DNA from 3 places in the Rhizobium indicum genome. Region 2 is predicted to be linked to each of the others. Evidence: riboswitches for the same ligand, from Rfam matches in the RefSeq annotation. Region 2 holds a riboswitch; each other region holds the start of a gene.

Region 1 (10,300 bases), on a different replicon from region 2:
GAGCGTCCTCTGTCTGTCAGACACGTCTTTGATCAGGTTCCGAAACCACACATGCCCGGGGTCTAGTTCATTCGATCTATCGAAGATCAACGAAATAGTGACATCGGGAAGTTCGAGCGGCGGAGGAACGATCGCTGTCTCGCTTTCTTCAGAGAGTGCCAGCAACACGCCGTCGCCGAACGCCGAAATCAGCTCCGTGCCTTTGATGACCCATGGAGCAACGAGATAGTGCGGTATCGTTGCAACCACTTTTCGATGAAGGCCGAGCTTCTGCAAGGTTATATCCGCGATGCCGGCTGCGATGCCGTCCGCGGATATCTGAAGGTGCGGCGACGCGAGGTAACGATCCAGCGACATGTCGGCCATCGCCGGATTTCCAGTCCATCCAGCACAAACCATCCGATCCCTCGAAAGCTCCACGACCTCGAAGTGCTCGGCATCGAGCTTGGGGTTGCCAAGCACCGCGCATTCCACTTCGCGGTTCTTCAACGATCCGAGTGCGTCGGGTTCCCTGGCGTGGACCACATTCAACGAAGCATTGGGCGCGAGCATCGAGAAATTCTCGATCAGTTCGGGCAAGTAGGTGACGGCCGTATAGTCCGAAAGGCCAATCCGAAAATTTCTAGAGGTGGTCGTCGGATCGAAATTGAGGTGTCGGTCCACCGCCACCCGAATTTCGTGCAGGGCCTGGGAAATGACCTCCGCCAATTCTTTCGCCCGGGCGGTCGGCTCCATGATCCCCGCTTCTCGGGTGAAGAGGTCGTCTTTAAACACGTCGCGAAGCCTGCTCAGTGAATGGCTTATGGCTGACTGGGTGCGCCCAAGTCTGTCCGCAGCCCTGGTCACACTCCGCTCCCGCATGAGGACGTCGAAGGTCCTTAGGAGGTTGAGATCGAGTTGGTTCAAAGAGAACTCGGCCATATCGGGACCCTCGGGTGCTTTTGCTCGCCGTCAAAAGATATCGGCGGTCCGCAAAAGATCATGAATGCAGCTCATATTGTCAATGCATCTTTTCAATTCGATTCACTGCTCAGGATGTGCTTCCTTACCCGTGCTAACGCCAACGTCCAAAAAAGGGGATCATCATGAAAGCCACGCATCTGGGTATTTTCGTCGCCCTCGCGCTTGCCCAGAACGCCATCGGAGCGGAGATTCCGGTCACGGAATCCGTCAAGTCGTCGGGTACGCTCACAATCGCCAATGGGCTCGACTACGCCCCATTTGAGTTCGTAGATGCAAACGGCCAGCCGGCTGGCCTGGACGTGGATTTGGCGCACGAGGCGGCGAAGCTCATCACGGCTAAACTCGACCTTCAGCGCATACCTTTCGCTTCTCAAATTCCTTCGCTCGCGGCCGGAAGGGTCAAGGTAGCGTGGGCGACGTTCACGGTGAAGGAAGATCGCTTGAAGCAGGTCGACTTCGTCACGTTCCTCCAGTCCGGAACCGTGGCGATGGTTCTCCCTGACAAGAAAGACTCCATCTCGGATGCGAAGAGCCTGTGCGGCAAGCGGGTGGCGGTCCAGACCGGATCGGCGGCCGATTTCACCGCGGACAAGCTGAGCGAGGACTGCGCGAAATCCAACCTGCCCAAGATCGACAAGGTCATCTATCCCGAGCAGAAAGACACGATCCAGGCGGTGCTAACAGGTCGGGCCGACGCTCGTTTCGACGACTCCACCGCGGCTGGATATTACGAGCAGACCAGCAAAGGAAAGCTCGTCGTTGCTCCGGGAGTCTACGATGTCCTACCTTTGGGCGTCGCCGTCCAGAAAGGCGACAAGGCCTCAGCTGAAATGATGCAGGCAATTTTTCAGGAACTCATCGCCAACGGCAAGTACAAGACCGTCCTCGACAAGTATGGCATGTCGCTCGCGGCGGTCAAAAAATCCCGTATCATCACCTCTGTCGATCAGATTGCCGAATAAGCCCCTTACGAGCGGATGAGCGCCATCCGCTCGCTTTCACCCTCGCTTCGTGACCGAATTCACGAGCAACGGGAGCCGACGGAAACTGCGCCATTTTTTTCACCGAGATCATGCATGAACGCACACGCTTCAACGAGGCACGAGACCTATCTGAACGCGGCCGAACTCGCATTCATCCGCAGCCAATACCCGATCGTCAAAGAATGCATCTATTGGAACAACGCCGCTGTTTCCCCTATATCGATCGGCGTGCGGGATGCGATCGCCCGGCAGGCGACACTCCATGCCACGGACACGTCCGGGATCATGGTGGCAAGCGCGCCGACATGCGACAAAGGACGCAGCCTTGCCGCCAAACTTGTTGGCTCGACTGCGGAACGGATTGCCTACATCCAGAACACCTCGCATGGCCTGTCGCTCGTCGCCTTGGGAATCGATTGGAAGCCTGGTGACAACCTGGTGGTTCCTGAGCTCGAATTTCCCTCAAACTTTCTCATCTGGGAGACGCTTTCCCAGCAAGGTGTGGAAATCCGCACGATGAAGGCGCGCAACGGAGCGCTTGCTCCAGATGATCTTCGTTTCCTGGTCGACAGCAGGACGAAACTGGTCGCAGTGAGCCATGTTCAGTTCTACAGCGGTTTCCGGGTCGATCTCGCCGGATTCTCGCAAATCTGCGCCGATCACGACGCATTGTTGGTCGTCGACGGCACGCAGTCGGTCGGGGTGCTGAGCGTGGACATGGAGGGCGAAGGCGTAGATGTCCTCGTTGTGAGCGCCCATAAATGGATGCTCGGACCAGTCGGAATAGGCTTCGCCGCGTTCTCCGAGAGGGCTTTCGAACGCATCAAGCCGCGCATTGTCGGTTGGTTGAGTGTGAACGACGCCTTCTCCTTTCATCGTGTTCTCGATTTTCTTCCAGACGCCAAGCGGTTCGAACCAGGCACCGAGAACGGCGCAGGCATCTTCGGATTGGCCAAGAGACTTGAAGAGATCGATTCCATCGGCATGGAGAAGATCGAGAGCTATGTTATGGAACTCGGAGCGCGGATTCGGAGGCAGGCTAAATCCGCAGGGTACGAAATCATGAGTGATTGGCCGGAAGAATCCCAGTCGGGCATCATCCTGCTGAAGAATCCAAAGGTGGCCACCAGCGTACTGTTTGCAGACTTGGATGCTGCCGACGTGAAATGCAGCGTCAGGAACGACGCCATCCGTTTTTCGCCTCACTACTACAGCAATGACGATGAGCTCGCGCTGGTCTCCGAGGTCTTACGGGGAGCAACATCCCGAGCCAATGCGTAACCCGCCACTCGCTCGAAGGCGGCACTTCGACAGTGCGCATGCTGCTTTTGCCGCATTCCGGCCAACCAAGATGATTCCGGTGATCCTGGGCAGCAAGAAGTGGCGTCGATACAACGAAATCGATTGTCGATCAGCAGCCATTCGTTCGCAAGAAAGTCTAGCCGATACGGCTTGTGCTCGACCTGCAGGTTCAATAAGAGACCCGAGCCGAACAGCACGCCACTGCGCGGCAGCAACTTGTAATCCGCGATCCTCGCTTCGAGAAACGCTTCTTCGGCCGGTGATTCACAGAACGGCAGGAAGTAGCTCTTCCGATTCGGATCTTCCAATGTCGCCGTCCAACGCCGAGCCTACCAGGCGTCGACCGGAGGGTCCGGCTTCGGATCCACGATGTTGTAAATCGTCGAGGCGAAGAAGGCAGCCAGAAGGAAGAGAAGAGGAACAACGAAACCGCCTGCGAAGCAGATCACCGTGAGAATTGCGCGGATGACGATCATCTTTTGCTGAGCCTTGGCGTTCACGCTGATTCCCCAATGCAATGCCGGCCCCCACCGTTGCTTCGACTGGCCCGCAACAGCAAGTCTGGCAAGGCTCGTGGGCGTGTAAACAGGTCCCTGTACAGCTCGTTGTTGACCAGTGCCGCCAATCCCATCACAGATTAGTGCGGCAAGGACAACGTGGGACCGGAACAGCGTTTACGAACAGGATTGGCCGCCGCAATATATGTTCGCTGCTTCCCCTCGAGAATGCCTTTTGATAATTCCGCGCATATGGCGCGCCGCCAGTGTTGCGATTGCTGGAAGAATAAAATCGTGAGATCGCTGATTGATCACCGTGCCACGATGATCGCGACACCAATCGCAGTCGGCAAGCTGTCTCTACACAGCAAGGGCGCGACGAATGACTTCAGGCGCTAGCCAATTCATTCGGGCCAGCCAACTAGGCGGAAGCGTCCAGCCCGACTGAGTCTGAAGCCTGGATAGCCCTATAACCCTTAGGGGCGTTGAAGGGCTTCCCACTAAGCGCGTCCTGTACCCGGTGAGTTGCTGCAGGCGCCCTCCTTAGGTCAGCTGCGTACCAGTTCAGCGCGACGCGTGCTTCAGATTTTGCCTAAAACTCCTAGAGCGGCCGCGGTCCTTCGTATCCTTGAGGCGTCAAAATCCGCGTCGTTCTCAAGAGCTGTCACCTCGGCCACGGTCAGACCGGTGGTTTCTGCGAGGTCGTCCAAAGAATAGCCGCGAGCCTGGCGAGCCTCTGCAAGCAGGGCGCCGATGGATGGGACAGCAGGGGATTTCGCAATCTTCGAGGCCATGTTCATGTCTTTAAGCTTCCTTCTGGCGGCCGGAAAACAAAAGGTTTCTAGTTCCACCGCTGCCGACCGCGTCCGGCAGCGGTGGATTTCTCCGATTTCCGCGGGCGCTCTTTCTAGCAGTTTGTGCGATGGAGTACAGGTCGAACGTGGTGAAGGAGTGGACGACCCTTGCCTCCGGGGGTCAACCTTTCCCTGCGATCATCATTGGCGCCCGCTAGTAGAGTGACGTCTTGCTGCAATCGACATTGATCGCCGTAATCGAGTACAGGGCTTGGACTGAAGACGAGCAGCTTCGCATGCCTTCTTTGAAATCAACATCTATCAGGTTTCCATATGTCGGGATGGAAGCGCCGTCTCAGTCGAACGCTTGCAAATCAGATCGGCGAGCCGACCGAGGATATCATGGACGACATGAATTCGACGCCAGCAAAGGACGGCTCGGGTACATAGGCTTCAACAGGTGTGAACCATCACGGCATCGAAAGATGGTAGGAAAGTAAAATCTTGCTGCCGGTATTTCATTCGTTTGATCGCGCGACCACCCACCGATAGCCTGAGTGTCACCTGCATCCCCAAGCCATTGCAGTTGTCGCTTGACAGCTCCCTCGGCAAGCCTCTACCCTTTTTCGCATTCACCAGGGGGGTCCCGGCAAGGGGCTGAGATACTGCTATCGCGCGCAGTGACCCGTTGAACCTGATCCAGTTCATACTGGCGTAGGGACGGTGCAAGCGCTCGAAGGCAGTGGATTCACGCGTCGAATCCGTGCCGGCGTCTTTTCATCATTCCGGCTGAGGACTGGGTCTCCAATCGAAAACTTGGAGCCTCAAACCATGAATATCGCCGCAAAGAATATCACCCCATCCGTCACCACCGGCCCCTTGCCGGCATCCAGGAAGATCTACATTCGGGGGGGCGTCCATCCCGACATTTGCGTGCCGATGCGCGAAATCAGCCTGCATCCGACATCGGGCGAGCCGCCCGTTGTCGTCTACGACTCGTCCGGCCCCTATACGATCGAGGGCACCGAGATCCGCATCGAACAAGGGCTGCCCTCACTGCGACGTGACTGGGTTCTCGCCCGCGGCGACGTCGAGGCCTATCAGGGCCGCCATGTCCGTCCCGAAGACAACGGCTTTGCCAGCGGCGAAAGGCTGACGCCCGAATTCCCCGCACTACGCCAGCCGCTGCGCGCAAAGGACGGCAAGGCCGTCACCCAGTTCGCCTATGCGCGCGCCGGTATCATCACGCCGGAAATGGAGTTCATCGCCATCCGCGAAAATCTCGGCCGCAAAGCGAGGGCCGAAGCCATGGTCCGCAGCGGCGAAAGTTTCGGCGCCCAAATTCCGGACCATGTGACGGCGGAATTCGTCCGGCAGGAAGTGGCGGCGGGTCAGGCGATCATCCCCGCCAACATCAACCATCCGGAAGCCGAACCGATGATCATCGGCCGCAATTTTCTGGTGAAGATCAACGCCAATATCGGCAACTCCGCCGTCACCTCATCGATGGCGGAGGAGGTTGAGAAGATGGTCTGGGCGGCCCGCTGGGGCGCCGATACCGTCATGGATCTCTCCACCGGCCGTAACATCCACAACATCCGCGAATGGATCATCCGCAATTCGCCGGTGCCGATCGGTACCGTGCCGCTCTATCAGGCGCTGGAGAAGGTCGATGGCATTGCCGAGAACCTGACCTGGGAGGTGTATCGCGACACGCTGATCGAACAGGCCGAACAGGGCGTCGACTATTTCACCATCCATGCCGGCGTGCGACTTCACTACATCCCGCTCACCGTCAACCGGGTGACCGGCATTGTCTCGCGCGGCGGCTCGATCATGGCGAAGTGGTGTCTCCATCATCACCGCGAAAGCTTCCTCTACGAGCATTTCGAGGAGATCTGCGACATCTGCCGCGCCTATGACGTCTCCTTCTCGCTCGGCGATGGCCTGCGCCCCGGCTCGATCGCTGACGCGAATGATGCGGCGCAGTTCGCCGAGCTGGAAACACTGGGAGAGCTGACCAAGATCGCATGGGCGAAAGACTGCCAGGTGATGATCGAAGGTCCCGGCCATGTGCCGATGCACAAGATCAAGGAAAACATGGACAAGCAGCTCGCGGTCTGCGGCGAGGCGCCCTTTTATACACTCGGACCGTTAACTACCGATATCGCGCCGGGCTACGACCACATCACGTCCGGCATCGGGGCTGCGATGATCGGCTGGTTCGGCACCGCCATGCTCTGCTACGTGACGCCCAAGGAACATCTCGGCCTGCCGGACCGCAACGACGTGAAGGTAGGTGTCATCACCTACAAGATCGCGGCCCATGCCGCCGATCTCGCCAAGGGGCATCCGGCAGCACAGCTGCGCGATGACGCGCTCTCGCGTGCCCGTTTCGAATTCCGCTGGGAGGATCAGTTCAACCTCTCGCTGGACCCGGAAACCGCCCGCAGCTTCCACGACGAGACGTTGCCGAAGGAAGCCCATAAGGTGGCGCATTTCTGCTCCATGTGCGGCCCGAAATTCTGCTCGATGCGCATCTCGCACGATATCCGCGTCGAAGCGCAGAAGGAGGGTCTGGATGCGATGGCAGCGCGTTATCGCGAGGGCGGCGACCTCTATATGCCGATAGAAACCCTGCAGCATTCGGGCGAATGAGATGCGTGTGCTTGTCAAAGGGGCCGGCGTTGCCGGCCTGACGGTGGCGTATGAACTGCGCGCTCGAGATGCCGAGGTCACCGTGCTGGATCCATATGACGGTTTCCTGCGTGCTGCTTCGTGGCTCGCGGGCGGAATGTTGGCGCCCTGGTGCGAGCGGGAGAGTGCTGATGACGCGGTACTCATGCGCGGTCTCACCGCCGCCGACAAATGGGAGGCAATGGTGCCGGGAGAGGTGCGACGCAACGGAACGCTCGTGGTCGCCTCGGCCCGCGATCTTGGTGAACTGCGACGCTTTGCCTGCCGCACGACGGGTTATGAATGGCTGGAAGAGCCGGCGATTGCGGCGCTGGAACCCTCACTTGGCGGGCGGTTCCGGCACGGGCTGTTCTTTCGCCGCGAAGCCCATCTCGATCCCCGGCGAGTTTTGAGTCTGCTGCGCACCAAGCTGACGGCTCAGGGGGTCACCTTCGTGGGCGAGAGCTCGCATGAGGAGAGGTTCGACAGTGTCGTCGATTGCACGGGCGCTGCGCGCATTGGTGAGGCCGAGGAGTTACGCGGCGTCCGTGGCGAAATGCTTTACCTTAGAAGCTTTGACGTGGATCTCTCCCGGCCGGTCCGCCTGCTCCATCCGCGTTTCCCCGTCTACATCGTCCCGCGCGGAGACGGTCTGTTCATGGTCGGCGCGACGATGATCGAGACGGAATTCGACGGGCCTATTGTCGCCCGTTCACTGATGGAACTGCTCAACGCTGCATACACGCTATTTCCGGCCTTTGCCGATGCAACTATAATCGAAACGGGTGTCGGAATCCGCCCAGCCTTTCCGGACAATCTTCCCCGCGCAAGCCGTCAGGGAAAGGTGATCTCGCTCAACGGCCTCTACCGACACGGTTTTCTGCTCGCGCCAGCTATGGCGGCCGAGGCCGTTGAACTTGTCTACAACCAACACACTACGGGAAGGAACGCCTCATGAAAGTGATCGTTAATGGCGAGGCCCAGGATGTCGCGGCTGACACGCTGTCGGAGCTTTTGGTCCTGATGGAATACGAGGGTGACTGGCTGGCGACAGCCGTCAACGGTGAGCTGGTCCATCGCGAAGACCGGTTCGATCGTTCGCTCAGCGACAATGACAGGATCGAAATCCTGTCGCCGATGCAGGGAGGCTGATGGATGCTGACGCTTTATGGCGCCGAAATAAACTCCCGTCTGCTGCTCGGCACAGCGCGATATCCCTCTCCTGCCGTCCTCTCCGAGGCCGTCAGGCAATCGGCGACGGAAATCGTCACCGTCTCGCTTCGCCGTGAGATGTCTGGCGGCCGCAGTGGGGGAGCCTTCTTCGAGATGATCCGCGCGCTCGGCGTTCGTATCCTTCCCAACACTGCAGGTTGCCACAGCGTCGCGGAAGCCGTGCTGACCGCAAAGATGGCCCGCGAGCTGTTCGCCACCGACTGGATCAAGCTCGAGGTCATCGGCAACCATGATACGTTACAGCCGGATGTTTTCGGTCTCGTCGAGGCGGCTCGCATTCTCGTCGGCGAAGGTTTCGAAGTCTTCCCGTACACGACCGACGATCTGGTCGTGGCCGAACGACTGCTGGAGGCCGGCTGCAAGGTGCTGATGCCTTGGTGCGCACCGATCGGCAGTGCCGCCGGGCCGCTCAATCCGACAGCGCTCAGGGCAATGCGGGCGCATTTCCCTGACGTGTCGCTGATCGTCGATGCCGGCATCGGTCGGCCGTCGCACGCAACTGCGGTGATGGAGCTCGGTTTCGATGCGGTTCTGCTCAACACCGCCGTTGCTGGCGCCGGAGATCCCGCGGCGATGGCAGGCGCCTTTGCCGCGGCAATCGCCGCCGGCAATCAAGCCTTTAAAGCCGGCCTGATGGAGCCGCGCGACATGGCCGTACCCTCTACGCCGGTGATCGGAAAGGCGGTGTTCACATGAAGCTCGATCCGTTCTACCTGATCGTGGACAGCGCCGAGTGGATTGCCCGGCTGGTACCGCTTGGCGTCAAGCTGGTGCAGTTGCGCATCAAGGATCGTCCGAGGACTGAACTATGCGCCGAGATTCGTCGCGCAGTAGCAGTCTGCGCTAAACATCAATGTCAGCTGATCGTCAACGACTATTGGCGGCTTGCGATCAAGGAAGGTTGCGGCTTCGTCCATCTCGGCCAGGAGGACCTTGCGACAGCGGACCTCGACGCGATACGAGCGAGTGGCCTGAAGCTTGGCGTCTCAACGCATGACGAACGCGAGCTGGAAATCGCACTGGCAGCAAGGCCTGATTATATCGCACTCGGCCCGGTCTACACGACGATCCTCAAGCAGATGAAATGGCCGCCGCAAGGGCTGACGCGGCTGAGCGAATGGAAATCGCGCATCGGCGACCTGCCTCTCGTCGCCATCGGCGGGTTGAATGTCGAACGGATCGAAGGCGTCCTTGCTCACGGGGCGGATAGCGTCGCCGTCGTGACCGACGTGATGCGGCATGAAAATCCGGAACTTAGAACAAAGCAATGGATCATCGCCACAGCGCAGGCGCGAACCCACAATCTTCAGTAAGCCGCCAGGAAACCTGGGTAATGGATTGTAGAACCTACGGGTCGTCAAGCGCCTTGAACGGCTTCGATCCAACGATCCGCTTTTTCAAACTGAATATCAATGAAAATTCCTGCTCTTCACCTTCAGCGTATCGATATGAAGGTCAGGCACAAACATGTCGCGCGCGGCGACGACAGGCTTCGGCTTGTCCCGTGGATCAGGCCCGCCGCCTCTGGCGAACTCATCACCACGGCCGGCCGGAAGTTTGAACTCTTCATCACGATCGGCAAGGCCAACAAGATCGCCTGACAGGTCGAACAGCTGCTGGGCGACAAGATGAACGACGTCCCCTTCCCGCTGGATCCGGCCATTGATCGCCATCATCGAAGACCCGAGCACGATCCGCCGGCGTTTTTCAAAGAGTGTCGGCCAGACGACGAGATTGGCCGGCCCGGTTTCGTCCTCGATGGTGATGAACATCACACCCTTGGCCGATCCAGGCTTTTGCCGTACCAGGACAAGACCGGCCGTATAGACCCATCGCCCGTCCCTCGAATTCA
Region 2 (10,300 bases):
CCGGCATGGCACCGCACTGCAAGCTGTTGAGCCTGAAAGTGCTGGCCAATGAGAAACAAGGCAAGCTCAGCAATCTGCTGGCTGCGATCGGCTATGTCCGGCGCTCGAACGACTACGGGCGCAACATCAAGATCCACGGCATCAATCTCAGCCTTGGCTATCCGTTCGATCCGGTCTGGTTCGCGGCAGGGCAAAGCCCGCTCTGCGTCGAGGTCGACAGGCTGGTGCGTTCGGGCGTCTGCGTCGTGGTCGCGGCCGGCAATGCCGGCTACGGTACGGTTACGCAATTCTCAGGCGCGCCGGAGCGCGCGGCCCATAGCGGCACGATCATGGATCCCGGCAACGCAGCGCTCGCCATCACTGTCGGCTCGACGCATCGCGATATGCCGCATACCTACGGCGTCTCCTATTTTTCCTCCAAGGGACCAACCGCGGATGGGCGCATGAAGCCAGATCTCGTCGCACCTGGCGAGCGCATCATCTCATGCGCGCGCTACAACGGTGCGAAGTCAGGCGAAGCGCCGTTCCGGGAGGATACCGGAACGAGCATGGCGACGCCGCATGTCTCCGGCGCGATCGCCGCGTTCCTCTCGGTTCGGCGTGAATTTCTCGGCCAGCCGGAACGTGTCAAAGAGATCTTCGTCAGTGCTGCGACCGATCTCAAGCGGCGGCCGGAGTTTCAGGGCGCCGGCTTGCTCGATCTGATGCGAACGCTACAGGCTGTGTAAGGAGGACATATGGAAACGCTTGGACCCTCGCCATTCCTATGGCTCGAATTCGACAAGAACGGCGCGATCGATCCCGCGACGACGACAAGTCTCGCGGCGTTGCTCAACCAGCCCGGAACGACCGATCTGGTGGTCATGTCGCATGGCTGGAAGAATACCAAGGACGATGCGCGCAAGCTCTACGGAACGCTATGGGCGAACGCCCGCAAGAAGCTTGCGCCCGACAAGGCGAGCCACATCGTCGTCGCCGGCGTCGTCTGGCCCGCCAAGGCCTATCGCACCGATTTCGACGAACAGACACTGGTGACGCCAGGCGGCGGCGGAACGCTGGCGGCAGACGGGACGGCGGCGGACCCTGAGGATCTTGACGATGAGGCCTTCAAAAACGTGCTGAAGGATTTCAAGGATTTCTTCGGGCAGGATGGCGCCGCAACGGCCGAAAAGGCGCGGGCGGCAGTGAAGACGCTCGATGAAACGACGTCGTTTTTCCTCGTAAAGAACGGCAACGAAGCACTCGGTTCTCCGGGAACGGATTCCGAACTCAAAGCGGATTCAGCGCCGATTGCGCTTGCCACGGACGATGCCACCAGCGCCAAAATGCTGATGGAAGCTCTCATCGCGGCGCCGACATTCAACCTCGAAAGCTCCGTCGGCAAGGCTCAAGGGCTCGGCGACGTCGTCTCGGGCCTGATCTCCGGCCCGAGAGCGGCGGTAGCGCGGTTTTTGAACCAGCTGACCTATTACGAAATGAAGAAACGCGCCGGCATCGTCGGCGAGGCTTTGACGAAAAGCGTGCTGTCGAAGCTCGTGCTGCAGCAGTCGATCCGCCTGCATCTCGTCGGCCACAGTTTTGGCGCCCGGCTGGTCGCGGCGGCGGCAAACGGGCTCGCACCGATCCCGAAGCTGGAATTCTTCTCGCTCACTTTGCTGCAGGGCGCCTTCTCGCACAATGGCTTCGCTAAAGAGATCAAGCCGGGCCTTGCCGGCGCCTTCCCCGACGTCGTGGGCAAACCGACCGGCCCGACCTGCATCACCCACACCCACAACGATCTCGCCTGCACGCTCGCCTATGCGCTGGCGTCGCGCCTGTCGCGCGATATCGCCAAGAGCATCGGCGATGCCAACGACGAGTTCGGGGCGATGGGGGCGAACGGTCCGCAGCACCTGAAGGCGGGACAGGCTGTCGAGGACAATACGGATGCGGTCTTTGCGCCGCAGGCCGGCAAGGTCAACACCTTCCTGGCGGACAAGTACATCATCAAGACGGCGGCGTCGGACGCCCATAACAATGTCGCCAACGAGGATGTCGGACGGCTGCTGGCAAAGATCGTCGGCTGATCGCCTTTCGTAAAAGAGACGCGGCGGCGTTGGTCGTGGAATTGTCATTTTCGGGGTGACAGGCGCGCTGTTCTCTGCGAAAAGAAACCCGATGAGAGACAGGGGCGTTCGTCGACAGACGGGCTGAGAAGCACCCTTCGAACCTGAACCGGATAATGCCGGCGGAGGGAGTCGCTCGGGGTCGCGGCATCGCCCGCACGAACCGCCCCGTGCCCGCCCCCGCCTGAAAGGGGCCACATGCAGACCAAAACCACACCAGGAGCGATGCTGAAGGCGATGCGCGAGAAGCCGCCGCTCGTTCAGTGCATCACCAATTACGTCGCCATGAACATCGCCGCGAATGTCCTGCTTGCATCGGGCGCCTCGCCCGCCATGGTGCATGCCGCCGAAGAAGCCGGCGAATTCGCCGCGATCGCTAGTGCGCTGACAATCAATATCGGCACGTTGTCGACGCAATGGATCGACGGCATGCAGGCGGCTGCGAAGGCGGCGACATCAACCGGCAAACCCTGGGTACTCGATCCGGTCGCCCATTATGCGACGGCTTTCCGCCGCAATGCGGTCGCCGAACTGCTGGCGCTCAGCCCGACCATCATTCGTGGCAACGCGTCCGAGATCATCGCGCTTGCCGGCGGAGAAAGCCGCGGTCAGGGGGTCGACAGCCGCGATCCGGTCGAGCAGGCGGAAGGTTCGGCGCGATGGCTCGCTGAGCGGCAGCGGGCGGTCGTTGCCGTGACCGGCGCCGTGGATTTCGTCACCGATGGTGAAAGGGCCGTGCGCATCGAAGGCGGATCCGTCTTGATGCCGCAAGTCACCGCGCTCGGCTGCTCGCTCACCTGCCTCGTCGGCGCCTTTGCCGCGACGGCGCCGGAGGATATTTTTGGCGCGACGGTCGCAGCGCTCTCAACCTTCGCCATCGCCGGCGAGGAGGCCGCCCTTGGGGCGGCCGGGCCTGGGTCCTTCTCCTGGCGCTTCCTCGATGCGCTGGCCGCGCTCGACGCCGAAACGCTTGACGCCAGAGTAAGGATATCGGTCGCATGAAGGCTTTCGACCTTTCGCTCTATCTCGTCCTCGACCCCGATCTCTGCGCGGGGATCGGCATGGTGGAGACCGCGCGCCTTGCCGTTGCCGGCGGCGCGACCATGGTGCAGTTGCGCGACAAACATGCCGGCACCATCAGGATGATCGAGACCGGCCGCGCCTTGAAACAGGCGCTGGATGGGACCGGCGCCCTCCTCATCGTCAACGATGACGTCGAGGCGGCAGTCGCCATCGGCGCCGACGGCCTGCATATCGGCCAGGAGGACATGGATGCGCGCAAAGCGCGGGCGATGGTCGGTGCCGACATGATCCTTGGCCTGTCGGTCGAGAGCGAGGCGCTTGCAAACGCCGTCGATCCTGGCTTGGTCGACTACACCGGCGTCGGGCCGGTGTTTGCGACACCGACCAAGGCCGATCACAAGCAGCCGATCGGTTTTGACGGCCTTGCAAGGCTGGTAAAGGCCTCGCCAGTGCCATCGGTCGCGATCGGCGGGCTCAAGGCGGATCATGTTGTCCAAGTGTTCGCCGCAGGCGCCAGTGGGCTTGCCGTCGTCTCCGCCATCTGCGGCACGCCCGACCCGGAAGCCGCTACGCGCCGCATCGCTGCAGAAATTCGAAAGGTGCGCGCATGATCCGCAACGTTCTCTCGATCGCCGGTTCCGATCCCTCCGGCGGCGCCGGCATCCAGGCCGATCTCAAGGCCTTTTCCGCCCGCGGCGTCTACGGCATGGCGGTGCTGACCGCGCTGACGGCGCAGAACACGCAAGGGGTCAGCGGCGTGCATCTGGTGCCGCCGCAATTCGTCGCCGACCAGATCAATGCCGTCTTTGCCGATGTGCGCGTCGACGCGGTCAAGATCGGCATGATCGCCAATGCCGGCATCGCCGACGCTGTTGCCGGCGCGCTGACTGACCACCGCGACATTCCGATCGTCATCGACCCTGTCATGATCGCCAAGGGTGGTGCCGCCCTGCTCGCGCCCGAAGCGGTCGACGTGCTAACCCGCCGGCTGCTGCCGCTGGCCACGCTTCTGACCCCGAATCTGCCGGAAGCCGCCGCCCTGCTGCACCAGCCGGTCGCGACAAACCGGGCTGAGATGGCGGAACAGGCCGAGCGCCTGCGGGCGCTTGGCCCGGCCGCAGTGCTGGTCAAGGGCGGCCATCTCGACAGCGACGAGAGCCCTGACGTGCTTGCCACGGCCGCCGGCCTGCACTGGTTCGAAGCCAGGCGTGTGCCGACCAAGAACACCCATGGCACCGGCTGCACGCTCTCCAGCGCGCTGGCGGCCGAACTCGCCAAGGGCGCCTCGGCGCAGGAGGCTGTCGCCATCGCCAAGGATTACCTCGCCGGCGCGGTCGCGGCTGCCGGACACCTCACCGTCGGCTCCGGCCACGGCCCGGTGCAGCATTTTCATGCGCTTTGGAAAGAGGGCGAATAGCCGCTCGCTCAACCAATATTCCGCCAATCGAAACGGCCCGGCCTTTCCGGGCCGTTTTTTTGCGTTCGGCACCTACTTTGCGTTGAAACGCCGGGGACAGCGGCGGGTCGTGCCTTTGGCCGTTTGAAAAACCTTGTTGACAAGCCCGGCCAGATGGCCAAGTCTATGACACTAAAAGGGGATATGTTCCGCAATAACGGAATAACTGGAGGAGTGACGGGTGCCAGACCTGCTTGTGAGCCTATATTCCACTGAGCTCGCCGACCTGAAACGTAAAGCCGACGATGTCGGCGTCTCCATCCGTCCGGCCCTCCCCCCGGAACTGCATCTTATCGTCAGCTGGGTTCGCGAACGGTTCAGCGAGAACTGGGCGAGCGAAGTCGCGGTCGCCTTCTCTCGCCAGCCCGTTGCCTGCCTGATCGCCGTCGAAAGCGGCAAGCTCCTGGGCTTTGCCTGCTATGACACGACGGCGCGCGGCTTCTTCGGCCCGACCGGCGTCGACCCCGACGCACGCGGCAAGGGCATTGGGCTCGCTCTCTTTTCCGCCTGCCTTCAGACCATGAAGACGCTCGGCCACGCCTATGCCTTCATCGGCGATGCCGGGCCAGTCGATTTCTACGCCAGGACCGCAGGCGCAACCATCATCCCCGCCCCCGATAAGGGCATCTACGAAGGCATGCTGCGAAGCGCGCCGAAATGACCATGATACCGGAGTTACAGAATTGTCCTCGACCCCGCTCGCCCTTTTCGTCGGCCTTCCGAATCCCACTATTTCGGATGATGAATTCGCCCTCTTTCGCGAAAGCAATCCGCTCGGCCTGTTCGTCGGCCGGCGCAATCAGCGCGAGCCGGAGCAGACGAGGCGCCTGATCGAGCGCTTCCGCGAAGCCGTCGGCCGCGACGACGCGCCTGTCTTCACCGACCAGGAAGGCGGCCGCGTGCAGCATCTCGATGCCGGCCCCTGGCCGCTCTTCCGCAGCTTCGGCCAGTTTGCCGAACTTGCACGCCGCGATTTCGATCTCGGCAAAAAAGCACTGCGCCTTTCCTCCCAGGCCATGGGTGCGATGATGACGGAACTCGGCCTTTCGAGCGGCTGCTCGCCCGTTCTCGACCTCGTCTTCGAGACGACGAGCGCGGTCATCGGCGCCCGCTCCTTCGGCCCTGATCCCGATTTCATCGCTGCCCTCGGCCGCGAGGTGGTCGATGGCCTTCTCGAGACCGGCAACATGCCCGTCATCAAACATATTCCCGGCCATGGCCGCGCGACGCTCGACTCCCACAAGGAGCGTCCGGTCGTCAATGCCAGCCGCGAGACGCTCACAGCCACCGATTTCAAGCCCTTCGTGGCGCTGAAGGATACGCCCTGGGCGATGGTCGCCCATGTCGTCTACTCGGCCTATGACGCCGAGCTGCCGGCGTCGGTCTCGCCTGTTATGCACGACGTGATCCGGAACGACATGGGCTACGACGGCGTGCTGATTTCCGACTGCATCTTCATGGAATCGCTCTCCGGCACCTTGCCGGAACGCGTCAAACAGGTGCTCGACGCAGGCTTCGACATCGCGCTTCACAGCCACGGTGACGTCAGGGAAAGCGAAGCCGCCTCCAAGGCCGCCCGCCCGCTAACGGACGCCGCCGTGCAGCGGATCGCTGCCGGCAAGGCCCGCCTCGGCAATCTCAAGATCGATGTCCGCGCCGCCCATGCAGAAGTCGAAGACATGTTTGCAAGCGCGCTGGTCTCCTGACCGGCACCTCATCTCTCACCGCATAAGAAAAGGGGAATAGAACATGAAAAAATATCTTCTTGCCGCTGCCGCACTAACACTGCTTTCGGGTTCTGCCATGGCGCAGACGGTCCTCACAGTAAATATCGAACCGGCGACGACCTGGGTTCGCAACTTCAACCCGTTCAACCAGACCTCGTCGCGCCAGTCGACACTCGACTTCATCTACGAGCCGCTGGTCGTTTTCAACCGCTTCGACAGCAACAAGCCGGTCTATCGCCTGGCCGAAAGCTTCAAACTCTCCGACGACCTGAAGAGCATCGATTTCAAGCTGCGCCCGAACCTGAAATGGTCGGACGGCAAGCCGCTGACCGCGGCCGACGTCAAGTTCACCTATGACTACCTGAAGAAATTTCCGGCGCTCGACTTCGTCAGCATCTGGACCTTCATCACCGATGTCCAAGCGGTCGACGGCCAGACGGTGCGCTTCACGCTCGCCAATCCGAGCTCGCTCGCCGCCGAGCAGATCTCGCAACTGCCGATCGTTCCCGAACATGTCTGGAAGGATGTTGCCGATCCCGTCACCTTCGCCAACGAAACCCCTGTTGGCAGCGGCCCACTGACTGAAGTGCCGCGCTTCACCGGCCAGACCTACGACCAGTGCCGTAACCCGAACTACTGGGACAACGAGCACCTGAAGGTCGATTGCATGCGCTTCCCGCAGCTTGCCGACAACAACCAGATGCTGACGGCAACGGCCGACGGCACGCTGGACTGGGGCGTCTCCTTCATTCCCGATATCGACAATGTCTATGTTTCCAAGGATCCGGCGCATTTTCACTATTGGTATTCGCCGAGCAGCATGGTCGCCTTCCTGTTCAATCTGGAAACCGCAAACGAGAATAACAAGAAGGCCTTCAACGACCTGAAATTCCGCCGTGCTGTCTCGATGGCGCTCGACCGCAAGACGATGATCGACGTCGCCGGCTACGGCTATCCGACGCTGAACGAAGATCCCGGCCTGATGGGCGAACTTTACAAGAGCTGGGCGGACCCGTCCGTCAAGGCCGACTTCGGCAAGTTCGCAACCTATGACGCCGATGCCGCCAAGGCCCTGCTCGACGAAGCGGGCTACAAGGACAAGGACGGCGACGGCTTCCGCGACAATCCGGACGGCAGCAAGATCTCCTTCTCGATCATCGTCCCGAGTGCCTGGACAGACTGGATCGACACCGTCAACCTCGCCGTCGAAGGCATGCAGGCGGTCGGCATCGACGCCAAGATCGAAACGCCGGAGGAAGCCGTCTGGACCGGCAATCTCATCAACGGCTCCTTCGATGCGGCGATCAACAGCCTGCCGGCATCGGCTTCGCCCTATTACCCCTACAAGCGCGCCTTCAGCGCTTCGGACAAGGGCAAGACCCGCTTCACCGCGCAGCGCTGGTTCAACCCGGAGGTCGAAAAACGCGTCACCGAGTTCACCCATACCGCCGACCTTGCCAAGCAGAAGGACGCGATGAACAAGGCGCAGCGCATCGTCGCTGAAAACATGCCTGTCATTCCGGTGTTCAACAATCCGAACTGGTATCAGTACAACACCAAGCGCTTCACCGGCTGGTCGACCAAGGAAAACCCCTTCGTCAATCCGTCGATCTCGCGGACCAACCCGGCACGCCTGCTGAACCTCCTGGCTCTCGAGCCGGTCAAGTAGGCATCGCAATCCTCGGGAGCGGCGTAAAGCGCCGCTCCTGTCATGACGGAGTCCCCATGGCTTTCCTGCTTCGCCGCCTCGTCTTCTACATGGCAGCCTTCATCGCGGCAGCGACAATCAATTTCTTCCTGCCTCGTCTGATGCCGGGCGATCCCGTGCAGATCATGTTTTCGAGTGCCGGCACCGAATTGCCGCCGGAAAGCCTGCAGGCGCTGAAGCTCACCTTCGGCTTCGTCGACGGTCCGCTCTGGCAGCAGTATCTCACTTATCTCGGTAGCATCTTCACCGGCGATCTCGGCCGCTCGATCAAATATTTTCCGCTGCCGGTCACCTCGGTGCTCGGCCATGCCCTCGTCTGGACCGTCGGCCTGATGGGCACGGCGACGATCGTGAGCTTTGCGCTCGGCACCTTCCTCGGCATCGTCGCCGCCTGGCGCCGCGGCAGCAAGTTCGATGTCATCGTCTCCGTCGGCGCGATCTTCGCCACCTCGGTGCCGGCCGTCGTCACCTCGCTGATCGTGCTCTTCATCTTCGGCTTCACGCTCGGCTGGTTTCCGAACGGTTATGCCGCCGACCCATCGCTCGATCCGGCCTTCAGCCTGCAATACATCGGCAGCCTCGCCTATCACGGCATCCTGCCGATGGTGACGCTCTGCACCGTGCTGATCGGCGGCTTCACCGTCACCATGCGCAACAACATGATCAACCTGCTCGGCGAGGACTATATCGTCATGGCCCGCGCCAAGGGCCTTTCCGACCGGCATGTGATGCTCTGGTACGCAGCGCGCAACGCCCTGTTGCCGACCGTCTCCAGCCTTGCCATCGCCATCGGCACCATCCTCGGCGGTTCGCTGGTGACGGAGGTCGTCTATAACTATCCCGGCCTCGGCAACATTCTCTACCAGGCGATCCTCGCCCGCGATTACCCCGTCATCCAGGGCCAGCTCCTCATCATGACCGCGACCATGCTGATCGCCAATTTTATCGTCGACGTCAGCTATGTGCTGCTCGACCCGCGGCTGAAGGGAGCGTGAGATGAAGACCCTGCTTCGAAACCGCAAGGCGCTGATCGGCCTGGTCATCATCGCCTTCATCGTCCTCGTCGCGATCGCAGCGCCGTTGCTGACGCAGTACGATCCCGCCGCCCGCACCGGGCGGCCGCATCAAGCGCCATCACTCGACCATATCCTCGGCACCACCCGCATCGGCCAGGATGTCTTTGCCCGGCTGATCTACGGCGCCCGTACTTCGCTTGCCGTCGGCTTCGGCGCCGGCCTGCTGATCACACTCGTCGGCACCGCACTCGGCATCATCTCCGGCTATCGCGGCGGCAAGACCGACGAGATCATCAGCTTCTTCACCAACATGGTGCTGGTCGTTCCGAACCTGCCGCTGCTGCTCGTGCTCGCCGCCTTCATCGGCCAGGCAAGCCCCCTCGTCATCGCCCTCATCCTCGGCGCCACCTCCTGGGCCTGGGGCGCGCGCGTCACTCGTGCCGAAACGCTCTCCGTCAAGCAGAAGGATTTCGTCAAATCGGCCGAGATGATGGGGGAGCCGCAATGGCGCATCATGACATTCGAGATCTTTCCCAACGTGATTTCAATCGTCGGCATCAATTTCATCGGCAGCGTCATCTTCGCGATCATCACCGAGGCGACGCTCGAATTCCTCGGCCTCGGCGACCCGAGAGCGATCTCCTGGGGCACCATGCTCTACAATGCGCAGAAAGCCTCGGCCCTTTCGGTCGGCGCCTGGTGGGATATTCTCACCCCCTGCTTCGCACTCGCCTTCCTCGGCATTGGCATGTCATTGCTGAACTTCGCCGTCGACGAGATCGCCAATCCGCGGCTGCGCACCGGCAATCATCTGAAGCGCTGGTCCCTGCTCGTCCGCTCCGGGGAGGGCCGCCTGTGACGCAGCCGCTGCTCTCGGTGAGGAACCTCACCATCGACTATATCGGCGAGGAGAAGGATTTCCGCGCCGTCGACGATGTCAGCTTCGATGTCGCGCCCGGCGAGGTCTTCGGCCTTGCCGGCGAATCCGGCTGCGGCAAGAGCACCATCGCTTTTGCCATCAGCCGCCTGCACAAGCCGCCGGCGCTAATCCGCAAGGAGAGCCGCATCCTGCTCGACGGTCGCGACGTGCTCGGCCTCGACAAACAGGCACTCAGCGCCTTCCGCTGGCGCGAGGTTGCCATGGTTTTCCAGAGCGCCATGAATTCGCTGAACCCGGTGCTGCGCATTGAGACGCAATTCTACGACATGCTGCGCGCTCACAAGGGCATGAGCCGTGTTGCAGCCCGCGAGCGCACCGCCGAGAT
Region 3 (10,300 bases), on a different replicon from region 2:
CGCAGCACCTTGGCGAAAACGTCGTCCGTACCATCGCGATGGACTCGAGCGAAGGTCTCGTTCGCGGCCAGGAAGTCGCCGATACCGGCGCTCCGATCATGGTTCCGGTCGGCAACGAGACGCTCGGCCGCATCATGAACGTCATCGGTGAGCCGGTCGACGAAGCCGGTCCGCTGGTCACCGCTCACAAGCGCTCCATCCACCAAGAGGCGCCGTCCTATGTCGAGCAGTCGACGGAATCGCAGATTCTGGTGACCGGCATCAAGGTCGTCGATCTTCTGGCTCCCTATGCGCGCGGCGGCAAGATCGGCCTCTTCGGCGGCGCCGGCGTCGGCAAGACCGTTCTGATCATGGAATTGATCAACAACGTCGCCAAGGCGCATGGTGGTTATTCGGTTTTCGCAGGCGTCGGTGAACGCACCCGCGAAGGCAACGACCTCTACCATGAAATGATCGAATCGAACGTCAACAAGCATGGCGGCGGCGAGGGCTCGAAGGCGGCGCTGGTTTACGGTCAGATGAACGAACCGCCGGGCGCCCGCGCCCGCGTTGCTCTGACCGGCCTGACGGTCGCCGAACACTTCCGCGACCAGGGCCAGGACGTTCTGTTCTTCGTCGACAACATCTTCCGCTTCACGCAGGCAGGTTCCGAAGTGTCGGCTCTGCTCGGCCGCATCCCGTCGGCCGTCGGCTATCAACCGACGCTCGCAACCGACATGGGCCAGATGCAGGAGCGCATCACCACGACGACGACCGGCTCGATCACCTCGGTTCAGGCCATCTACGTTCCGGCCGACGACTTGACCGACCCGGCGCCGGCAACCTCGTTCGCTCACCTTGACGCAACGACGGTTCTGTCGCGCTCGATCGCTGAAAAGGGCATCTACCCGGCGGTCGATCCGCTCGACTCCACGTCGCGCATGCTCGATCCGCTGGTCGTCGGTGAAGAACATTACGACGTCGCCCGTAAGGTCCAGTCGACGCTGCAGCGCTACAAGGCCCTGCAGGACATCATCGCGATCCTTGGCATGGACGAACTGTCCGAAGAGGACAAGATTGCTGTCGCCCGCGCCCGCAAGATAGAGCGCTTCCTGTCGCAGCCGTTCTTCGTCGCCGAAGTCTTCACCGGCTCGCCGGGCAAGCTGGTTGCTCTCGAAGACACGATCAAGGGCTTCAAGGGCCTCGTCAACGGCGAATACGATCACCTGCCGGAAGCTGCCTTCTACATGGTCGGCTCGATGGAAGAAGCGGTCGAAAAGGCCAAGAAGCTCGCAGCTGCTTAATGAGCGATGCGCTAGACGAGATATTCTGCTGCGACTCCCTGAAAGGGGTCGTGGCGGATCTTCCGGAACCGGCAGCGCCGACCGTCTATCGCGCCGATAATGGCGTGCTGATGATGGTGGTGGGGCTGGTCCAGAGCGAGGAAGGTCTCGGTTATCTCGACCAAGCGATAATGCACTGCCCGTTCTGCGGGACTAAATTGCAAGATGCGAAAGCCATAGCCGAGAAGGTAAGTCACTGATGGCTGACAATTTCAACTTTGAGCTCGTTTCGCCGGAGCGTCTGCTGCTGTCGGAGATGGTGACCGAGGTCGTCATCCCCGCGACTGAAGGCGAGATGACGGTCATGGCAAACCATGCGCCGACGATGACGACGATCAAGCCGGGTGTCGTGAGCGTGCGTTCTGCCTCCGGCAAGAAGCAGGACTACGTCGTGTTCGGCGGTTTTGCCGATATCCTGCCGACCGGCTGCACATTGCTCGCCGAATCCGCAGTTCCGGTCGAGGAACTCCACAAGGACGAACTGACGCGCCGCATCGAGGCCGCCCGTAAGGAACTCGAACATGCCGAGCTGCACGAGCACAAGTCGAAGCTCGAACACTTCATCATGGAACTGACGCACCTGCGCGGCGTCGTTCAACAGGATTGATTACAATCGGTAAGATCCATGAAAAGCGGCCGCGATGGCCGCTTTTTTGTTTCTGCCTTTATCTGTCGATGTACGGAAAACAGCGCTATCGGCCGAGTTGAAATTAAGACGCGGCCGCAGCAATTCAAAGGGCTAATGCGACCTTTGCGCGTCTGAAAAGACGCGTGACGCTGCAGGGGTCGCCTACCTCTGGCAGTGATGCCGGATCGTCTCAGAAACCGGTGCCGCCGCGCAGCTCGATGACGACCGTCTTGAACAGGATCTTCACGTCGAGCAGCAGGCTGAAATTCCTGACATAATAGATATCGCAGGCGATGCGAGCGCGGGCTGCCAGCGGCCGCGCCGTCGGGCCGCGCCAGCCGCGCGTCTGCGCAAGGCCGGTGATGCCGGGGCGCATGATGTGGCGGTGGTGGTAGTCCGGCACCAATTCCTCGTAGAGCCGGCCGGCTGCCCGCATATTGATGGCGTGGCAGCGCGGGCCGACCAACGACATCTCACCCCTGAGAACGTTGAAAAGCTGCGGCAGCTCGTCGATATTGGTCTTGCGCAGCAGCGCGCCGACGCCTGTCACCCGGCTGTCGCCCTTGACGGTCTGTTGAATGCCGCTGGGATCGCAAGCTTCTGCGCGCATCGACCGGAACTTGAAGACCGTGATCTTCCGGCCGTTCAGCCCCCAGCGGATCTGCCGGAAAAACACCGGACCGCCATCGTCGAGTTTGATGAAAAGAGCGATTGCCAGAAAAAGCGGCGCCAGCACGATGAGGGCGCTGAGTGAGGCGACGATGTCGATCAACCGCTTCACGCTGAGCCGCACAGCCATCTTTCTTTCGATAAGGGAAAAGCTATCCGGCTGGCGAACGTTGGAGTTCGCTATAACCAGGGTCTTGGTTTTGTCCTGACGCTGAGACGGATCGAAGCGTGGATTCGTCTTCGAAGTAAAAGCATTCATTACGCAAGGTCCACAAGTTTAGATGCGATACTGAACAACATGGAGACAAATACATGGTCACGTATCGTTTGTCATCGGTATAAATAAGAATTTGATAACCCTAAAGATGCCAAAAATGGGAGTATTCCGCGTTAACCTTAACGCCTGTAGTTGCGCTTACGGGAAATTTATACTTTGAAAGGAGTAGCCCGATTGGGTTGACGAGATGTCAGCCGGTTGCCGAAATCGATCGCCGGTTTTTCCAGCAGGAAGTAGCTGAGGGTTGCGACCAGAAGGATGAGCGCTGCCGCCAATCCGCAAGACTGCAGCCAGCCGGTAACGACATTTTCCGAGGAAACGCCGAACGAACCCGGGTCGAGCCTCTGGATCAATATCAGAATGATCTCCTGCCAAATATAGATGCCGAAGGAGATCTTTGCGATATAGCGGACAGGAGCGTTGTCGAGCAGCCTGCCCAGGTGTTGCGAATGGCTGAGCGAAACGAGCGCCGTTGCGACCGCCAGCGGAAAGACCGGAAAACCGTAGGGGATTTCGAGCCAGCCGTAAGCTTCGGCAGAGCCGCCGGGTGATATGACGAGGCGGTAGGCGGCAATGGCGAGGCCGAGGAGCGCTGCGGCATCGAACCAGGAGGAGCGCCTTCTTGGCAGCATGACCTCGACGCCGGCGGCAAGCGCGCCGAGCGCGAAGACGGCGAAGAAGCCGATCGGGTTATATCTCGGCATCCATTCCTTCGCCCCGCCCTGCAGGCCGTACTGCCAGCCGCGTTCGATGTCGTCGAGCGGAAAGAGGGTCAGGATCAGCACATGGGCGAGGAGTACGCCCGTGATGACACAAAGCCAAGCGAAGCGGGTAAGCAATGGGCGCTGCCTGAGGAATGGCAAACGAAACAGCAGGAGAAAGCAGACCGGCAGGAGCACATAGCTGGTGACCTCGAAGGGAATGGACCAGAGCGGCCCGTCGGCTTCGACAGGAAACAAGGTGCGCCAATGCCACTGGCTCATGAACAGCAGCCCGGAGACGTAGCGGAGCACAAGCTCAGGCGTCAGCGGCAGGGCAAGCAGCGTCAGGCTGAGGGCGAAGCCGGTGGTGGCGGCGAACCAGAAGCCCGGAGCGATGCGCGCCATCCTGCGGATCGTATAATGCCGCAGGCTCGGCATGTCGCTGCCCGCGTCGAGCGCGCGCCAGAAGGGATGGGCAAGAAGGAAGCCGCTGAGGACGAAGAAGACGGCGACGCCGAAATTGCCGAAGCGGAGGATGTTTGCGGTCGGTCCGAGTTCATCAGGGATTCTGCGCATATCCAGCCGCAGCGCGAAGTGGTGGGCGAGCACCAGCAGACAGGCCGTCGCGCGCAGAAAGTCCGCTCCGGCCAGTCTCTCTTGTAGTCGCATCCTGCCTCCCCACCTTGCCCAGAGCATGATGCCGAAAAGTGTGAGTGGTTTCCGGACGACATCATGCTCTACTTCTTTGATTTAGATACGGATTCGGACCTTAAGCCGATCCGGCCTAAGATCTGAATCCGTATCTAGGATTTTGCAGCGGAAAGCCGCGACGGGCAAGGCAGGCGTTGGGCTCAGTCGAGAAGTTCGTTGGTATAATAGGTGGAAAAGTCCGGCTTCTCCTTGAGTGCGGCGCCATTCGCATCGACCAGAATACCGTTCTCCATCAGGAAGCTGCCGAGGGCCTCGGCTTTTGCCGGGTCGAGCTTACCGATCACACCGGCTTCGGATTTCAGGAAGTGCCCCTCGATCAATGCCTTCTGAGAAGCCTTTACCAGTTCCGTATTCATCAGTGCGCCGTTGCTTCCAGAGATCAGCAGGTCGCAGGCTTCGTCGGGATGGTCGACGGAGTAGGTATAACCCTTTCGTGTCGCCTGGATGAAGGCGCGGGCGTGTTCCCGGCTTGCGGAGAGATAGGCGTCGCTGGAGACGATGACCGTCGTCTGCTCGTCGGGAATGCCATAATCGGAATAGTGGAAGCGGCCGATCTTCCGGTTTTCCAGTTCGGCAGCGATGCCTTCCCAGGTGTAGATCTCCAGCGTGAAATCGATCGAGCCATTGTCCAGCGCCTCGTAAGCGGAGGTGCCGAGGGTGACGGTCTTGACGTCGCCTTTGCCGCCGTCATTGCGGATCATCGCGGAGATCAGCGCGCTCTCCCAGGTGCCGCCAAAGCCGCCATAGGTCTTGCCGTCGAGGTCTTTCGGGCTCTTGATGTCGTCGCGTCCGCCCTTGAAGATCAGGCGTGCGGTTTCCGTCTGGACGACGCCGTAGACCATCTTCACGTCACCGCCGCCAGCGCGCTGCGTCAGGGTCTCGATCTCGCTGCTGATGCCGAAATCGGCAACGCCGTTCGACACCAGCGTTCCGGCGCTGGTATCGGTGAAGGGAAGAATCTCGACATCGAGCCCGGCATCGGCATAAAAGCCCTTCGCCTTGGCGACATAGATGCCGATATGGTTGGTGTTGGGCGTCCAGTCGAGCGCGATGCGAACCTTTGCGGGCGCCGATTGGGCGAAGGCGGGGTGGCCGGCGAGGCTTGCCGCGATGGCGGCGAAGATCGTCTGGCGACGGGTGAGAAGCAGCATGGTGACCTCCTCAGGTCTCTAGAGCATGATGCCGAAAAGTGTGAGCGGTTTTCGGACGACATCATGCTCTAACTCTTTAACTTAGAACAGGATTCAGATTTTAGGCCGACCGGTCTAAAATCATCCTGTTCTAGCGGATGAAGCAGGGTTTGCAGGATTTCGGTTTCGATCGCCTGGGCCGCCGGCGAGCCGAGATCGGCAATGCTTCTCGGACGGGGCAGGGGAACGCGGAATTCGCGGATAATACGCGCCGGACGGGCCGAGAGCACGTAGATCCGGTCGGAAAGGAACACGGCCTCGCGAACATCATGGGTGATCAGCAGCGCCGTCCAACGGTGTTCGGTCCACATGCCCTGCAGCCATTCCTGGATCTGCGTGCGCGTCAGCGCGTCGAGGGCGCCGAAAGGCTCGTCGAGCAGCAACATGTCCTGGGTCTGGACGACGGTGCGCAGCAGCGCGGCGCGCTGGCGCATGCCGCCTGACAGTTCGGAGGGATAGTGATGCTCGAAGCCTGCGAGGCCGAAGCGCTCGAACAGAGGCGCGACGGCGGCGCGGGCCGCGCGGCGGCTCATGCCGCGCACCTCGAGACCGAGTGCGGCATTGTCGATGATCCGGCGCCAGGGCATCAGCGCATCGCGCTGCGGCATGAAGGCGAAGGAATGCGGCGCCTGTTCCAGCGGCGCGCCCTTGAAAAGCATGGTGCCGGAATCGGGCCGAAGCGCCTGTGTCAGCAATCTCAGTACCGTCGATTTTCCGGAGCCGGATGGGCCGACGATCGAAACGAACTCGCCGCTTTCGACAGCGAGTGAAATATCGCCCAGCACCTTCATGCCGTCGAATGACTTCGAGATGTTGTGCAGTTCAACCATTGCATCGCTCATCGGCGCAGCTCCCCGGATTGTTGCCAGGGCATGACGAGGCGCTGGATCAATAGCGTCGCTCCGAAGAGGCAGAGTGTCAGCACGGCGCTGACGACGACGGCGGCGAGCACGAGATCGGGGCGGAAGTTGTTCTTGGCGTTGAGGATATAGATCCCGAGGCCGCGGGCGGCACCGGCATATTCGGCAAAGATCGCGCCGACGACGGCATAGGTGATCGAGATCCGCAGGCCGGCGAAGAAATAGGGCAGCGAGGAGGGAAGCCGTGCCAGGCGGAAAATACGCCAGCGGCTCGCCTTCATCGAATTCAGCAATTCGGCGATGTCGCGATCGGTCGATTCATAGCCCTGCAGCAAGGCGACGAGCAGCGGGAAGAAGGTGACGAGCGCCACCAGCAGGATCTTCGGCAACAGGCCGAAGCCGAACCAGAGGACGACGAGGGGGGCGATCGCCACCAGCGGCAGGGTCTGGCTGGCGATGAAGATCGGCAGCAATGCCCGGCGCATGAAAGGCACGAAATCCATGAGGATCGAGGCGGCGAAGGCGAAGGCAAGCGACAGGGCGAAACCACCGAGTGTCGCGCCGAGCGTCGGCCAGGTGTTTGATATCAGTGACTCGCGGTTCAGCCAGCCCTGGATGACGATGCGCGAAGGTGCCGGCAGGATGGACGGTTTGATGCCGGATAGATCGACATAGAGTTCCCATGCCGCCAAGAAGGCGCAGCCGGCGAGCAAGGCGGGTATGCCCCGGTAGAGAGCGGAGCGGAGCGCGGCAAGTCGCGAATCCGATGGTTTTGACGGTGTCATCAGCGTTCGATTTCAAGCTTTCGTCGGGCACCGCATAATTCCTTAAATCGGAATCGATTTAAGGATAAAATTATGCAGCAATTTAAAGTGTTACAGCGTCCTTTGCGCGTCTGAAAAGACGCGCGGCGCTGTATTGGCCGACACCGTGATGTCGAGGGTCACATGCCCTTCGGGTTCGCCGAAGCGAAAGAAGGCCTCACGAATGGTGGTGAAGACCGCGCCGGCATCGCCAGAGAGCCTGGTGCAGAAATTCTTGGCACGGTCGAAGGTGCCGGAGCGCTTCAGGAAGTCGATGCAGCCATAGATCTCGTCCATATGGGTACCAGTTCCCATGACGTAGAGCGAGAATTGCGCAGCGGTCGGCTGTCCGGTTTCGGCGGTGATGTCAACGGCGGCAAGTGCGGCTGTTATGCGCTCGGCAAGCGGCTCCGCCTGGCCGAGGGAGGGGTTGATGCCGCAGATGGCGTCGTCGGGTTCGCCGGGGCAGCCGCGTGAAACGGCAGCGGACAGCACGCAATGCTCGCCGGTCTTTGCGGCGGCGATGAAAAGATCGTGCATGGCGGCGAAGAGAATGTCAGGCGGGCCGACCAGCAGTGTGGAGATGTCATCGGTCTCGATGCGCAGCCGGTCGCGATAGGGATCTAGCGCCTTGACGGCATCGAGAATGATGCCGACGAAATTGCCGGACATCGGATAGAGTGACACTTGTGCGCCTGAGAACATCTGAACCTCGCTCCGCTGGCATTACCCAGATCAGCTTTGAAGGGTCCAGAGGCTTGCGCCTCACATCTCAGCCCCGGCAATACGGAGCTCCCCTGTTATTTGCGCGGAAACTATCACCGGGGGTTTCTCCCCGCAACCGCAAAATTGCGAACCCGTCCGTGCGGTCGGAATGAGCCTGATGTGACGGGAAACACCCGGACGGAGGTCCTGTCCGGGTGTTCCCAACGGTTCCGTACCTGCCGGGAACGGAACCGGAGCTTCCTGCCTCAGGCGGCTAGCGCATAACCCCGAAAATCGGAATCGGTTTTCGGAAAGGATTATGCGTAGATTCAAAGTGATAGAGCGTCTTTAGCGCGTCTGAAAAGACGCGCGGCACTCTATGTCGGCATAGGGACGATTGCTGCGGGCGGTAACAAGCGCCCGTATCCACCATTCCAGCCCTCGCCATCATCTGGTGTTTGCATGCGTCGCTCCTTGTTGCGATTGAACTTTACGATTGCGGGAGCAAGGGTTATAAAACCTCAACTATTCTTGAGGTCAAGAGGTGATGGATACAATTCCGGCAGCGCCGCTCGGCAAGCTCCTGACGGTTGGCGAAGTGGCGGAGCGCAGCGGCCTCGCCGTCTCGGCGCTGCATTTTTACGAGACCAAGGGGCTGATCTCGAGCATCCGCTCCCGCGGCAATCAGCGGCGCTATGGGCGCGATGTGCTTCGCCGGCTCGGGATCATCAAGGTGGCGCAGCGTGTCGGCATTCCGCTTTCGGAAATCCAGGCGGCGTTCGAGTCCTTGCCGCAAGGACGCACGCCGACCGTCGCCGACTGGCAGACGCTGTCGGCGCTGTGGAAGGATGATCTCGACGCGCGAATCAGGCGGCTTAGCCTGCTGCGCGACCGGCTGACCGGCTGCATCGGCTGCGGCTGCCTGTCGATCGAAAGCTGTCCGTTGCGCAACCCCTGCGACCGGCTCGGCAAGGAAGGGCCGGGCGCGCGGCTTCTGGAGACCGAAAACTAACCCCTGTTTTCACCGGGAAAGATCGATACGCGCCTTTCTTTCAGTCGGCGCGCTCATATGTTAATGGCGAATGACACAACCGGCGGCACTGTCCGCGAGGAGGACGGCTTCGTGTTCCATCCCAGACTGTTCGAAAATCGCAATGTCGTGGTGACCGGCGCCGGCCGCGGCATCGGCCTTGAAGTGGCCCGGCAGTTCCTGGACTGCGGCGCGAAGGTGATCGTCCATACCGGGCGCAAGCCGGGACGCGACCTGCCGGATTTCCTGCTGACGGCTGAATCCGAAAGACGGGCGCTGCTGCTTAATGCCGATTTCTCTGCAGTCGGTGGGGCAGCGCAATTTGCCGAGGATACTCTCGCCTTCTTCGATAAGGTCGATGTGCTGGTCAACAATGCCGGCACCATGCTTGGCCGTTTTCCCGCCGCCACGCTCACCGATGCAGAATATGAGGCGGTCGTGCGTCTTAACCAGACATCGGTGGTGGCGCTGACGCGGGCGCTGCTGCCGGCATTGAAGGCGGCTAGTGATGCTGCCATCGTCAACACAGTTTCGATTTCGGCGTTGACCGGCGGCAGCCCCGGTTCCTCGATCTATTCGGCCTCGAAAGCCTTCGTTGCGACCTATTCCAAGGCGCTTGCCCGCGAGCTTGCACCGGACGGCATCCGCGTCAATTGCGTATCGCCGGGAACGATCGAGACGGATTTCCATGAGCGCTATTCCTCGCGCGAAAAGCTGGAGCAGACGAGAAAATCCATCCCCCTGCAGCGGCTCGGCACGGCGGAGGATTGTGCTCCCGCCTATCTGTTCCTGGCCGCTCCCTCGCTCTCGGGCTACATCACCGGACAGGTGATCGAGATCAATGGAGGTCAGCTTATCTGCTGATTTGTTTGGACTTTTTTTGACATTTCATCACTTTTGACCAATTCGCTTGTGCGAATATGCTATTGTGCTGATCTACTCATTGCCTCCCTTCCGAGATACCGTATGCCTTTGCCCAAACCCGAGCCGGGGATGTCCGGCCAGGAATTGCACAAACTCGCTGGAAAAGCCCATGAAGCGAGCGATCTGCTGAAAGCGCTAGCGCACCCGACCCGACTTCTGATCCTCTGCATATTGACGAACGAGGAGCGCACGGTGGGTGAGATCGAAAGTATCCTCGGCATCCAGCAGGCAATGGTTTCGCAGCAGCTGGCGCGGTTAAGGCTCGAAGGCCTGGTCCATACGCGCCGCCAGGGCAGGCTGGTCTATTACAGCATCGGCAATGTCAGCGTGCTTGCCTTCCTCGAATCGGTGTTCGATCTTTTCCCGGCTGCAGAAAACAGCTAGAGCATGATGCCGAAAAGTGTGCGCGGTTTTCGGACGACATCATGCTCTATTTCTTTGATTTAGATCAGGATTCAGATTTTAGGCCGATCGGGCCTA

What was found. Region 2 has a riboswitch for thiamine pyrophosphate ahead of thiM (hydroxyethylthiazole kinase). Riboswitches for the same ligand answer to the same signal wherever they lie in the genome.
Region 1: it holds a riboswitch for thiamine pyrophosphate, as region 2 does, so the genes downstream of both, thiC (phosphomethylpyrimidine synthase ThiC) here and thiM (hydroxyethylthiazole kinase) in region 2, are expected to answer to the same signal.
Region 3: it holds a riboswitch for thiamine pyrophosphate, as region 2 does, so the genes downstream of both, FFM53_RS15015 (YkoF family thiamine/hydroxymethylpyrimidine-binding protein) here and thiM (hydroxyethylthiazole kinase) in region 2, are expected to answer to the same signal.

The regions. Positions count from the first base shown of each region.
Region 1 is NZ_CP054024.1:48,305-58,604, reverse strand. It holds gene FFM53_RS32085 (LysR family transcriptional regulator) at 1-921, opposite strand, end outside; gene FFM53_RS32080 (ABC transporter substrate-binding protein) at 1,086-1,925, shown strand; gene FFM53_RS32075 (aminotransferase class V-fold PLP-dependent enzyme) at 2,040-3,227, shown strand; gene FFM53_RS32070 (hypothetical protein) at 3,155-3,556, opposite strand; gene FFM53_RS32065 (hypothetical protein) at 3,578-3,748, opposite strand; gene FFM53_RS32060 (helix-turn-helix domain-containing protein) at 4,327-4,545, opposite strand; TPP riboswitch at 5,167-5,278, shown strand; gene thiC (phosphomethylpyrimidine synthase ThiC) at 5,371-7,197, shown strand; gene thiO (glycine oxidase ThiO) at 7,199-8,173, shown strand; gene thiS (sulfur carrier protein ThiS) at 8,170-8,367, shown strand; gene FFM53_RS32040 (thiazole synthase) at 8,371-9,144, shown strand; gene FFM53_RS32035 (thiamine phosphate synthase) at 9,141-9,761, shown strand; gene FFM53_RS32030 (error-prone DNA polymerase) at 9,858-10,300, opposite strand, start outside.
Region 2 is NZ_CP054023.1:64,569-74,868, reverse strand. It holds gene FFM53_RS30100 (S8 family peptidase) at 1-728, shown strand, start outside; gene FFM53_RS30095 (hypothetical protein) at 738-2,066, shown strand; TPP riboswitch at 2,157-2,253, shown strand; gene thiM (hydroxyethylthiazole kinase) at 2,304-3,107, shown strand; gene thiE (thiamine phosphate synthase) at 3,104-3,739, shown strand; gene thiD (bifunctional hydroxymethylpyrimidine kinase/phosphomethylpyrimidine kinase) at 3,736-4,545, shown strand; gene FFM53_RS30075 (GNAT family N-acetyltransferase) at 4,766-5,245, shown strand; gene FFM53_RS30070 (glycoside hydrolase family 3 N-terminal domain-containing protein) at 5,268-6,290, shown strand; gene FFM53_RS30065 (ABC transporter substrate-binding protein) at 6,334-7,980, shown strand; gene FFM53_RS30060 (ABC transporter permease) at 8,037-9,014, shown strand; gene FFM53_RS30055 (ABC transporter permease) at 9,016-9,894, shown strand; gene FFM53_RS30050 (ABC transporter ATP-binding protein) at 9,891-10,300, shown strand, end outside.
Region 3 is NZ_CP054021.1:3,053,996-3,064,295, forward strand. It holds gene atpD (F0F1 ATP synthase subunit beta) at 1-1,283, shown strand, start outside; gene FFM53_RS14980 (hypothetical protein) at 1,283-1,522, shown strand; gene FFM53_RS14985 (F0F1 ATP synthase subunit epsilon) at 1,522-1,929, shown strand; gene FFM53_RS14990 (sugar transferase) at 2,141-2,878, opposite strand; gene FFM53_RS14995 (acyltransferase family protein) at 3,046-4,266, opposite strand; gene FFM53_RS15000 (ABC transporter substrate-binding protein) at 4,449-5,459, opposite strand; gene FFM53_RS15005 (ABC transporter ATP-binding protein) at 5,528-6,340, opposite strand; gene FFM53_RS15010 (ABC transporter permease) at 6,337-7,143, opposite strand; gene FFM53_RS15015 (YkoF family thiamine/hydroxymethylpyrimidine-binding protein) at 7,234-7,866, opposite strand; TPP riboswitch at 7,857-7,970, opposite strand; partial or broken gene FFM53_RS36915 (FMN reductase) at 8,215-8,304, opposite strand; gene soxR (redox-sensitive transcriptional activator SoxR) at 8,414-8,878, shown strand; gene FFM53_RS15025 (SDR family NAD(P)-dependent oxidoreductase) at 8,990-9,760, shown strand; gene FFM53_RS15030 (ArsR/SmtB family transcription factor) at 9,863-10,204, shown strand.